DNA from 2 places in the Kluyvera intermedia genome. Region 1 is predicted to be linked to the other one. Evidence: predicted binding sites of a transcription regulator. Region 1 holds the regulator's gene; the other holds the start of a gene.
The links. Region 1 encodes Fur, which represses iron uptake genes when iron is present. Its sites were predicted from a motif close to ATAATAATGAGAACNACTATCAA; they were not measured.

Region 1 (5,998 bases):
GTCAATCATGGCAGAAGAAACCAGCGTCTTACCGACCGCGACGTCTTTGCCCCACTGTGGACGATGCTGGAACAGATAGTTGATTGCCACAGCCAGATAATGGTTCGGGTTCATCAACCCTGCCGGGGTGACGATACCGTGACGGTCGTAATCCGGGTCGTTAGCGAACGCCAAATCAAATTTGTCACGCAGCGCCAGCAGACCGGCCATGGCGCACTCGGAGGAGCAGTCCATACGGATTGCGCCGTCTTTATCGAGGTGCATAAAGCGGAAAGTCTGATCAACGTGATCGTTAACGATGGTCAGGTTCAGGTTGTAATGCTTAGCGATACGTTTCCAGTATTCAATACCGGAGCCGCCCAGCGGATCGACACCCAGCGTCAAACCTGCTTTCTGGATAGCCGCCATATCGACGATATCCGCAAGCCCCTCAATAAATGGCTGAACCAGATCGATCTCTTGCACATGACCTGAAGCCAGAGCCTCAGCATAAGAAATGCGCTTAACGCCGTTAAGGGAAGCGGCCAGCAGTGCGTTCGCACGGTCTTCAACCGCTTTGGTGACGTTGGTATCAGCCGGGCCGCCGTTTGGCGGATTGTATTTGATACCGCCATCTTCCGGCGGGTTGTGGGATGGCGTGATCACAATCCCATCGGCAAGTTTGCCACCCTTTTTATTATGGACCAGGATAGCGTTGGAGACCGCAGGGGTCGGTGTAAAGCCATTGTTTTCCTGCACAATGACATCGACACCGTTTGCCGCCAACACTTCAAGCACGGAAATAAACGCAGGCTCAGACAGCGCGTGAGTATCTTTCCCGACATAGCATGGGCCCGTAATTCCATTTTTCGCGCGCTCTTCAGCAATCGCCTGAGCAATGGCCAGAATATGCTTTTCGTTGAAGCTGTGGCGACCTGCGCTCCCACGGTGACCGGAAGTCCCGAATTTCACCGCGTGTTCCGCGTTACCCACTTCTGGCTGCAGCACGTAGTACTGGGCCGTCAGTTGAGCTACGTTTATCAAATCACTTTGCTGTGCGGGTTGACCCGCACGGGTATGGTTTGCCATTGCCTGGTCCTTCTTATGCAAGGGGTAAAGTATTTAGATAGTCCCGCAAACCTTTTCAATCAATTCCACCGGGAACTGCATTGACTGCATGATGTGCTCGACCATGCTGCATTTACGGCCTGTATTGGTGTTGGTAATGACCCAGTATGGTGTATCGGGTACCTGCTTCGGTTTGGTCTGGTTGCCGTTTTTAACGAGCGTCTGCTCGTCGGCCGCAAAATAGACGCGGGTACGACCATGCAGCGATTCGGTGGCTTCGGCGAAGGCCTTGTTATCCAGCGAGTACAGCGTGGTTAGAATCAGCATGAAGCGGTTAACCGCTTTTTTCTGCTCAGCATATTCGTCGGAGAGCAGCAGTTCACGCATTGCGCGGACTTTGTCTTTAGCCGTTTTTACCGTTTTAACTTCAGCAACGGGAGCAGCCACTGGCGCAGGCGCCGGTTGTTCTGCTTTGACGACCGGCGCAGCAACCACTGCGGGCTGTGAAGCGGCGGAGAATTTCAGCATACGCCGTAAAATGTCGGACGCGCTCTCGCCAATGTGCAGAGTGTGAGCCGCAATATAGCGATAGAGCTCGTCATCAACTTCGATCGTTTTCATCTTAATCCGGTGCGATAATTTTTCTGAATACAATTCATTGGGATTATAAAGTCAAAACCCAACAGCGGGTAGCGCCAAACCAGGAAGACGGCAAAATTAGGATGAGTTCCCGACTTGCCCCTGAGCGTTAGAATGTCCAACATGATACCCTAACCCGACAACGCGAAAAAAAGAACTTTGCTATGAAATTGAATGTCCGAGCGCAATCTGCACAAAACCTGCACAATAATTCCCCCATTGTTCTCGTTCACGGTCTGTTTGGCAGCCTGGACAATCTTGGGATCCTCGCCCGCGATCTGGTCGTCGACCACGATATTCTCCAGGTTGATATGCGTAACCACGGATTATCTCCGCGTTCTGACGAGATGAACTATCCTGCGATGGCCCAGGATCTCCTTGATACCCTCGACGCAAACAACATTGAGAAGGCAACGGTTATCGGTCACTCAATGGGGGGCAAAGCAGTGATGGCGCTTACGGCACTGGCCCCGGATCGTATTGACCATCTGGTGGCGATTGATATTGCACCGGTGAATTATCACGTCCGTCGCCATGATGAGATTTTTGCCGCAATTAATGCTGTAACCAATGCTGGCGTCGCAACGCGCCAGCAGGCCGCCACGGTGATGCGTGAGTTCTTACACGAAGAAGGCGTGATTCAGTTTCTGCTGAAATCGTTTGTTGACGGCGCATGGCGCTTTAACGTCCCGGTGCTGTGGGAGCAATATACGAATATCGTTGGCTGGGAGACCATTCCAGCCTGGGACCACCCTGCCCTGTTTATTCCCGGCGGTAACTCATCGTATGTCACCGAAGCCTATCGCGACTCGCTGCTGGCGCAATTCCCGCAGGCCAAAGCGCACGTGATTGCCGGCGCGGGTCATTGGGTTCACGCCGAAAAACCGGATGCGGTACTGCGCGCTATTCGTCGCTACCTCGCAGAGTGATTAAAAATGCAACGACTGCGCGCCAGAATAGCCGCGGTCGTTGGCGTGTGGGCCCCACTGATGTATGATTGCGCGCTGTCTGCATCGGGCACTGCCCGGTAGCTTGTTTTCCCCGAAGTCACTCAGAACCATGGCAAAAGAACAAACGGACCGTACGACACTAGATTTGTTCGCAAATGAGCGTCGGCCGGGAAGACCAAAAACCAATCCGCTTTCGCGTGACGAACAGCTCCGCATCAACAAGCGCAATCAGTTAAAACGCGACAAGGTTCGTGGGCTGAAGCGCGTTGAGCTGAAGCTGAACATCGAGGCCGTTGATGCGCTCAACGAGCTGGCGACTGCCCGTGATATGAGCCGTAGCGAACTTATCGAAGAAATGTTGATGAGTCAGCTTGCGCTGCTGCACGGACAGGGGAAAGTCTGAAAATCCCCCCAAAACACACTTTCATGTAGCAGAGTGTGCAGTACGGCACGATTGCTGTTTCCGCACCCTTCTCTGTTCTGCTATGATTGCCCTTATCTGTGGGCAATAAGCCACCACCATATCATTAAGTTTCAAGAGGTTATTTTACTCATGGCAATCGTTGGCATCTTCTTCGGTAGCGATACCGGTAATACCGAAAATATCGCAAAAATGATTCAAAAACAGCTTGGTAAAGATGTCGCTGAAGTTCACGACATTGCCAAGAGCAGCAAAGAAGACCTGGCGGCCTTCGACATCCTGCTGCTGGGTATCCCAACCTGGTACTACGGCGAAGCACAGTGTGACTGGGATGATTTCTTCCCAACGCTGGAAGAAGTTGATTTCAATGGTAAACTGGTTGCACTGTTCGGCTGTGGCGACCAGGAAGACTATGCAGAATATTTCTGCGATGCCCTGGGCACCATTCGCGACATCATTGAACCACGTGGTGCTACCATCGTCGGCCATTGGCCTACCGCGGGTTACCACTTTGAAGCGTCAAAAGGCCTTGCCGATGATGATCACTTTGTGGGCCTGGCCATTGATGAAGATCGCCAGCCAGAACTGACCGCTGAGCGCGTTGAGAAGTGGGTTAAGCAGGTTGCGGAAGAGCTGCACCTGGAAGAAATCAAAAACGCCTAGTCGTAATAATGAGGCCGATAATAAATCGCGCCTCATTAATAGGTAAAAGCAATCAAAATAATAGCTACAATTTTTTAACTTTTTGCCACATACCTGTACAATATCTTCTGATTTAGCGTCGTTTCACCGCTTATTTTGTCGGTGAAGCCTCGTTTTTGAAAGCTTAGCTGGCCCGAGCCTTGCTGTTTTCATTTTGCCAGGGGCATTCTATAATGAGACGCATTAATTCGGGTGCATTCTCTGTGAAACTTTCGCTGATGGAAGTTAATCGTTTAGCAACAGGACAGATTCCGCATGACTGACAATAACACCGCATTAAAGAAGGCTGGCCTGAAAGTCACACTTCCACGGTTGAAGATTCTCGAAGTTCTTCAGGAACCAGATAACCACCATGTCAGCGCGGAAGACTTATACAAACGCCTGATCGACATGGGTGAAGAGATTGGCCTAGCCACGGTTTACCGCGTGCTTAACCAATTTGATGATGCTGGCATCGTTACGCGCCACAATTTTGAAGGCGGTAAATCCGTTTTCGAACTGACCCAGCAGCATCACCACGATCACCTTATCTGCCTCGACTGCGGCAAGGTTATCGAGTTCAGCGACGAATCCATTGAAGCTCGTCAGCGTGAAATCGCCACGAAGCATGGAATTCGCTTAACTAACCACAGTCTTTATCTTTACGGTCACTGCGCTGAAGGCGACTGCCGTGAAGAAGAAAACGCTCACGAAATCATCGAGAAATAATTTCTCCGATCTCGTCAAAAGCCAGCCATTGTGCTGGTTTTTTTTTGCCTGTCATTTGCCTAGCACCATGAAAAAACCGCTGCAAGCAGCGGTTTTTTCAGTTATCAACATTGGGGTTATTTTATTTTTGTGGCGTATTATTGCTGCGAATTTCCTGCCAGATTTTATCGCAACGACTGGCGACCGCCTGGTCATTGCCCGTTTTGCGAGCCAGGATACACTGCTGATAATCCAGCACGCGTACGCTTTCCTGACTGGCAAACTGCTCATGCGTTTTATCCTGGCGCAGCACGTTCAGTACGCTCTGACAGGCTTCAATTTTATCCGGATTCCCCTGCGCGGTGTTAATACAGGCGCTGTAAGCATCCTTCAGCTTGCTATCTTCTTTCGGTGCCGGTGAGGGTGACTGTACGCAAGCGGTCAGACCGGCAGCCATTAAGGCGACAATAATTAATTTTTTCATACGACGAGCCTCTTAGCAGCGACAGAGGTCTCCCCCTGCCGCATCCAGCATCAGAAAATAGTGAACGGTGCGATCATCATGAATTTCACGTCGCGCTCATCCTGGAAGATGTTGCCGTAACCACCGCCCCAGCTTGGGATATCGGAGTGGTTGTCGTATTGCGTGAAGTGCAGCTTGAACAGCGTACCCTTCGCACGACCTTCCTGGACGGTATACATCATGTCGAGGCTATAGGCAGACTCTTTGATAGTATTGTTTTTGTCGTAGTAAGCATCCGGGTTCATCTGCCAGGTTGCTGGTTTCGCATCCCACGCATAGACGTAAGACGCACCGACTGCCCAACCCGGCAGGTTCCAGTTTTTCAGGTCATACATTGAACCGAAGAACACTGCTTTTTCGCCGTTGGCGTTGAAGTCTGAGCGGTTGTCCCACCAGATATCCAGACGACCATTAGACGATGCATAGGTCGGGGTCATACGTTGCAGGAAGTAGCCTTGCTGGCCGTCTGCTTTAACCCACGTCCCTTCCAGGCGGAAATCAAAGACTTCATTGAGCTTATAGCCGAAGGTCAATGCTTGCAGCCATGCGGTACCGTCGTAAATATCGTTCACGCCGCCATCGCTGACTTTGTCACGCGTTCCATAGAACTGGTAGCTGGTGGTCAACGGGCCGCCAGGAAGATCAAATTTGTAGCTACCTTTGGCGAAGTACTGATCGATATAGCCTTCTGCCTGACCAAATGCTGCTTCCAGCACCAGGTCATTTTTGAAATCGTATTTAGCACCGATGGAGTGCAGATAGTCGACCTTGGATTTCTTATCGTTTTGATAGAAGTTATCCATTTCAAGGTGCCACGGCGCCTTGTATTCATTGGTCCACATGTAGGAGAAGCTCAGTGCACCAGAGTCGCCGTAGTCAAAGTTTGCCCCAGCTTCAGCACCCTGATAGGTACCTGGCATAAAGCTCCAGTGTGGCGCCAGCAGCGTCTGACCGGTCGGCTGGATATAACCGGCACGTGCCCAGGTTGGCCCGAGTTTAAATTTAGCGGCCGCTTTATACAGGCTGATA
Region 2 (5,998 bases), 1.8 Mb from region 1:
GTTATATTATGAAAGGTGGGTAAAGATCAGGATTTAGTCGACTCTGCTTGCTTCATAAAATGAGTGGCAATAATATTTGAACAGTCAATCTACGTACGATAAAGGATATCGGCAGATACGCATGACTGTGAAACGGAGTACCCCAGTAAGGAAATTCCTACTCGTGCTGATAATGAGCCTGGTGGTTATTCCTTTTTCTCGATATCTTTCTCCGACCACTTTTTATGATGGTCATTCGGTATATTTGGCTTGGTTGCCATTGGGGGTAATGATTGCCCTGGTGATGCTGTTTGGGCGCCATGCCGTAGTGCCTCTGATTGTCGGCTTTACCATTACAAACTACTGGCAGCTGCACCTCTCACCCATTAATTCATTACTGTTGCTGTTCTGTCAGTTATCGGCGGTGTGCATCTCAAGCCTTGTTTTACGCTCTATTCTTGGGCGGCGATGGCGGCATGGATTAGCTATACATCATCTTGGTTTGCGTATTTTTTGGTTGGGTTTTGCCACTCCAGTATTGGCAAAAGTTATGATGTATTTGACCGGGGAATTAACATCTATCCCATCATCAATGTTTAGTTATTTTAATATAACATCGCTTATTTATACTATTGTTAATATCCAGGGCCTGGTCTGCTCATCTCTCATTTTTACGCTACTGTTTTATTATCCGTTACGAATGTGCCTGAATGCGCAATATGCCCGGGCATTCTGGCGAAAAAATATCGCAGGCTATGTGGGTTTGCGGAGCCGAGTTTTTATCATCTGCTGGTTTGCGGGGTTGTCCGGATTACTGTTTTTCCTCTGTGCTCCCTTCGGTGAGGGGTACTTTACGGGGTATCTGGTTTCCGTGGTATTTATCATTTTCTCGTTTGGTATCAGCCAATTAACTTACCCTATAGTCATCCTCTCCTGGACGCTAACCTCCTTTGTGCTGGTGATGTATAACAAAAACTTCCTGCATGGTGTCCAGACGCAATACTCGCTCTCTTTTATCCTATCGGTACTGATTTCTTTCACCGTATGCCTATTTTATATGCTGCAAATTTATCACCGTAGCCGACGTCTGAAACAGAAGTGGCAGGAGCAGGCGATGCAGGACCCGTTGACTGGGTTGCCCAATCTGCGGGCGCTAGAGGCGTACCTGCTGAATCTGCGTTCTGCCAGCGTGTGTTGTCTGCATATTGAAAATCTGGACTTCCTCAGCCGCCATTACGGCATGATGATGCGGATTCAGTGTAAGCGCAGCATCACTTTGGTTCTGCAGCCTGAGCTTGGTAAGGATGAAAAACTATTCCAGTTGCCGGGCAATGAATTGCTGCTGGTGCTTAAGGGGCCAGATACCGAAGCGCGGTTGACGCACCTGATCGCCTTCCTGCGTCTGCAGGGGATTCGCTGGAACAACACGCTTTTGAATCTGGAATACGGCATCTCCTGGGGGCAGATATGTGCTCAGGACGACAATTTGTACCACACGCTGGGCCAGTTGAGCTGGTTGGCGGAGCAAGCTGGAGAAGGGGGGCAAATCCTCAAGCTGGACAATGGTCAGGTTGAAGCGTTTGATCAGACCAGTGAACGGGTTTTATTGTTGAACCGTATTAAAAAGGCGCTGGATCAGGGCGGCTTTGTCCTCTATGCCCAGCCCATCAGAAAACCGACTGGGGAGGGATATTACGAAATCCTGAGTCGGCTGGTTGATGCAAATGGCATGGTAATGCCGGATAAATTTATCCCCATATTGACTCAGTTTAACCTCTCTAAACGCTTTGATATGCAGGTGCTCAAGTGCTTATTTCGTTCTCTTGAGGCCTTCCCAGGCCAGCGTTTTTCAGTCAATTTAATGCCGTATACTCTGATGCAAACCGAAAGCGCTAAAGAGATTATTGCGCTATTCCGTCAATATCAGGTCAATGTTAAACGCATTATTTTTGAGATAACAGAGGAGCAAGCGTTTTCTAACTCGGACGTCAGTATCAATAATCTTCATCAATTGCGCAATTTTGGCTGTCAGATTGCGATTGATGACTTCGGCACCGGTTATGCCAACTATGAACGGCTAAAACGCCTTGAAGCCGACATTATCAAGATTGATGGTAGCTTTGTTCGTGATGTGCTGACCGATCCGATGGATGCGATGATTATCCGTTCGATATGTGAACTGGCGAAAGTTCAGAACCTGGAAGTTGTTGCGGAGTATGTGGAAACCCTCGAGCAACAAACGCTCCTCTCACAGTTAGGCGTGCACTATATGCAGGGTTATCTGATTGATAAACCACGACCGCTTTGTGAGATAGCTAACCGGATTGAAGACTAAAGAAAAGGGCCCGTAACCGAAGTTACGGGCCCTTTTTAACGCGGGGGAATTACAGAACCAGCGCGGCGATAGATGCGGACAGTACGCTGACCAGCGTTGAACCGTAAACCAGTTTCAGGCCGAAGCGAGAAACCACGTTACCTTGCACTTCATTCAGGCCTTTAATCGCACCAGCGATAATACCGATTGAAGAGAAGTTTGCGAAGGAGACCAGGAATACGGAAATGATGCCGACTGCGCGAGGAGAAAGATCGGCGGCAACTTTCTGCAGATCCATCATCGCAACGAATTCGTTGGATACCAGCTTAGTTGCCATAATGCTACCAACCTGCAACGCTTCGCCAGAAGGTACACCCATAATCCATGCGACAGGATAGAAGATGTAGCCCAGAATCCCCTGGAAGGAGATGCTGTAACCAAACCAACCGGTTACGGTAGCAAACAGGGCGTTCAGTGCGGCGATCAGGGCGATGAAGCCGATCAGCATCGCAGCAACGATAATCGCGACTTTGAAACCTGCCAGAATGTACTCGCCCAGCATTTCAAAGAAGCTCTGGCCTTCGTGCAGGTTAGACATCTGGATGTTCTCTTCGCTGGCATCAACGCGGTACGGGTTGATGAGCGACAGAACGATAAAGGTGCTGAACATGTTCAGAACCAGCGCCGCAACAACATATTTCGGCTCCAGCATGGTCATGTACGCGCCAACAATCGACATCGAAACGGTAGACATCGCCGTGGCCGCCATGGTGTACATGCGGTTACGGGACATTTTGCCGAGGATATCTTTGTAGGCGATGAAGTTTTCAGACTGACCCAGAATCAGGGAGCTGACGGCGTTGAAAGATTCCAGTTTACCCATGCCGTTGATTTTTGACAGCACGGTACCAATCGCACGGATGATGATTGGTAGGATACGGATGTGCTGAAGAATACCGATCAAGGCGGAGATGAAGACGATAGGGCACAGGACTTTCAGGAAGAAGAATGCCAGGCCTTTATCGTTCATGCTGCCAAAGACGAAGTTGGTCCCTTCATTAGCAAAGCCGAGAAGTTTTTCGAACATCTCGGAAAAGCCTCTTACGAAACCCAGACCAACATCGGAGTTCAGGAAGAACCATGCCAGCAGTACTTCAATGACAAGCAATTGAACAACATAACGAATGCGAATCTCTTTACGGTTGGTACTGACCAGCAGAGCCAGAATACCAACCACTACGAGCGCGAGAATAAAATGGAATACGCGATCCATATTTGCTCCAAACATGAGGCGGGTTAAGTTTTCGTGCACATTCTATGTAACATGGTTAAATAAAACGAGATCTGTCTCTCACTATATTCAGAACCTGTGAGCAAACTCTAAATTAGTGATCAAAGATACATTTTTGTGATGTTAAGTAAATGTATGAAAAGTTTCTAACTTGTACTACTCTCTCCTTAAGCGTATACCAAACCTCCCCAACCTCCAGTCTGGCTATCGGTTCCGGCTATCAGAGTAATCATTATCATCTCTCACAAATGAACTTGATAATCATTCTCATTTTGTTAGCATGAAACATAGCAAAGGCTATGTTTTTTGAGGCAGAGAATGACCAACAGTCGCGTTGAAAATAGTACTAATCGGGCAGCGCGCCGTATGCGGTTGGCGCTGATGGGGCCGGCATTTATTGCCGCAATCGGCTATATCGACCCGGGTAACTTTGCCACCAATATTCAGGCGGGTGCGAGTTTCGGTTACCAGCTCTTATGGGTGGTCGTCTGGGCTAACCTGATGGCGATGCTGATTCAGGTGCTGTCAGCCAAGCTGGGGATTGCGACGGGGAAAAACCTCGCCGAGCAAATCCGCGACCACTATCCACGCCCGCTGGTCTGGTTCTACTGGGTACAGGCTGAAATCATCGCCATGGCGACGGATCTTGCTGAGTTTATTGGGGCGGCGATCGGCTTTAAGCTCATCTTTGGTATCTCGCTGCTGCAAGGGGCGGTGCTGACGGGGATTGCAACCTTCTTGATCCTGATGCTGCAACGCCGTGGGCAAAAACCTTTAGAGAAAGTGATTGGCGGTTTGCTGCTATTTGTTGCGGCGGCTTATATTGTCGAACTGATTTTCTCGCAGCCCGCGTTGGCCCCCCTGGCGAAAGGGATGATTTTACCGTCATTGCCGAATTCTGAAGCCGTTTTCCTGGCGGCTGGCGTGTTGGGGGCAACCATCATGCCGCATGTTATCTATTTACACTCTTCGTTGACCCAGAATCTGCACGGCGGTAGCGCTAAAGAGCGCTATAACGCGACACGCTGGGATGTGGCAATCGCCATGACCATTGCGGGTTTTGTGAATCTGGCGATGATGGCCACCGCTGCGGCGGCGTTCCACGCCCACGGACACACCGGGATTGCTGATTTGGATCAGGCATATCTGACGCTGGAACCCCTGCTGAGTCATGCTGCGGCGACGATCTTCGGTCTTAGCCTGATTGCCGCTGGGCTCTCTTCCACGGTCGTCGGTACGCTGGCGGGGCAGGTGGTGATGCAGGGCTTTATTCGCTTCCATATCCCATTATGGTTCCGCCGTGCCATTACGATGTTACCGTCATTTGTGGTGATTTTGATGGGTTTAGATCCGACGCGTATTCTGGTGATGAGCCAGGTGCTGTTGAGCTTTGGTATTGCTCTGGCGCTGGTACCGCTGCTGATTTTCACAAGCGATAGCAAGCTGATGGGGGAATTGGTGAATAAGCGCTGGGTCAAATACATCGGTTGGGCGATTGTGGCAATAGTCGTAACGCTGAATGGATGGCTGCTGGTGGGGACGCTGTTTGGATAGTCGGCACCTGGAAGGTCATATGCTAAACCCAGCGGCACTGCGTTCGTGTGGGTGTAGGCCTGATGGCGGCTTTGCCTCATCAGGCCTACATGTTGTCAATGCCCACAGTATCTACGATTGTGCACGTATGTAGCCCGGACGAGGCGTTCACGCCGACTCCGGGAGGGCTCGGCACCCAGATAAGGGATTAATGGCGGTGCCCATGACCATGACCGCGTCCGTGGTCGCGTCCACGACCGCGATGATCATCACGGTCACCCCAGCCATCACGGTAGCCACGTTCATAAGCATTATGCTTATTCCAGCCGCGATGCCAGCCGTTGTCGTGACGTTTCCGGTGTTTGTGCCAGTAGTCCCGATCGCGCCAGCGACCACCGTCCCAGTAGTTGCCGTAATTATCGCGATCGCCAATTTGTAATTTTATGGATGGCAGCAGGGTGATTTCGCCAGCATTGGCGAACATCGGGGCTGATGCCATCAATACTGCTGCCAGAATCAGTGACCTGAACATACTTCTCTCCTATACGATCGTGGCCGATCAGGCCTGTTAACTCAATATTACAATTTGTTAAACATCGGAATTATTGGGTTAACTCTTAAACCGCCAGGAGAGAGCATTTTTTGCTAAAGTCGTCGTTATTTTATACTGCGTAAGATGGCGTCTATTTCAGCGCATTCCTGCGCGCTAAAATGCCTGTTCGCCAGCATTCCTACCGCGTCATCCAGTTGGGCAATCTTACTCGCGCCAATCAGTACGGAAGTGATCGCCTGCTGGCGCAACACCCATGCCAGCGCCATTTGCGACAGCTTCTGACCCCGTTTTTCTGCCATCGTATTGAGCTGCCTTACGGCCTCAATCT

Region 2: the regulator Fur is predicted to act here: its motif matches at 3,839-3,861, upstream of U0026_RS07215 (Nramp family divalent metal transporter).

Annotation. Positions count from the first base shown of each region.
Region 1 is NZ_CP139986.1:3,305,786-3,311,783, forward strand. It holds gene pgm (phosphoglucomutase (alpha-D-glucose-1,6-bisphosphate-dependent)) at 1-1,068, opposite strand, end outside; gene seqA (replication initiation negative regulator SeqA) at 1,102-1,668, opposite strand; gene ybfF (esterase) at 1,851-2,615, shown strand; gene ybfE (LexA regulated protein) at 2,746-3,039, shown strand; gene fldA (flavodoxin FldA) at 3,190-3,720, shown strand; gene fur (ferric iron uptake transcriptional regulator) at 4,015-4,467, shown strand; gene U0026_RS16010 (ChiQ/YbfN family lipoprotein) at 4,589-4,930, opposite strand; gene chiP (chitoporin ChiP) at 4,981-5,998, opposite strand, start outside.
Region 2 is NZ_CP139986.1:1,486,658-1,492,655, forward strand. It holds gene U0026_RS07205 (sensor domain-containing phosphodiesterase) at 122-2,314, shown strand; gene U0026_RS07210 (NupC/NupG family nucleoside CNT transporter) at 2,364-3,566, opposite strand; gene U0026_RS07215 (Nramp family divalent metal transporter) at 3,903-5,138, shown strand; gene U0026_RS07220 (DUF2502 domain-containing protein) at 5,326-5,649, opposite strand; gene mgrA (L-glyceraldehyde 3-phosphate reductase) at 5,775-5,998, opposite strand, start outside.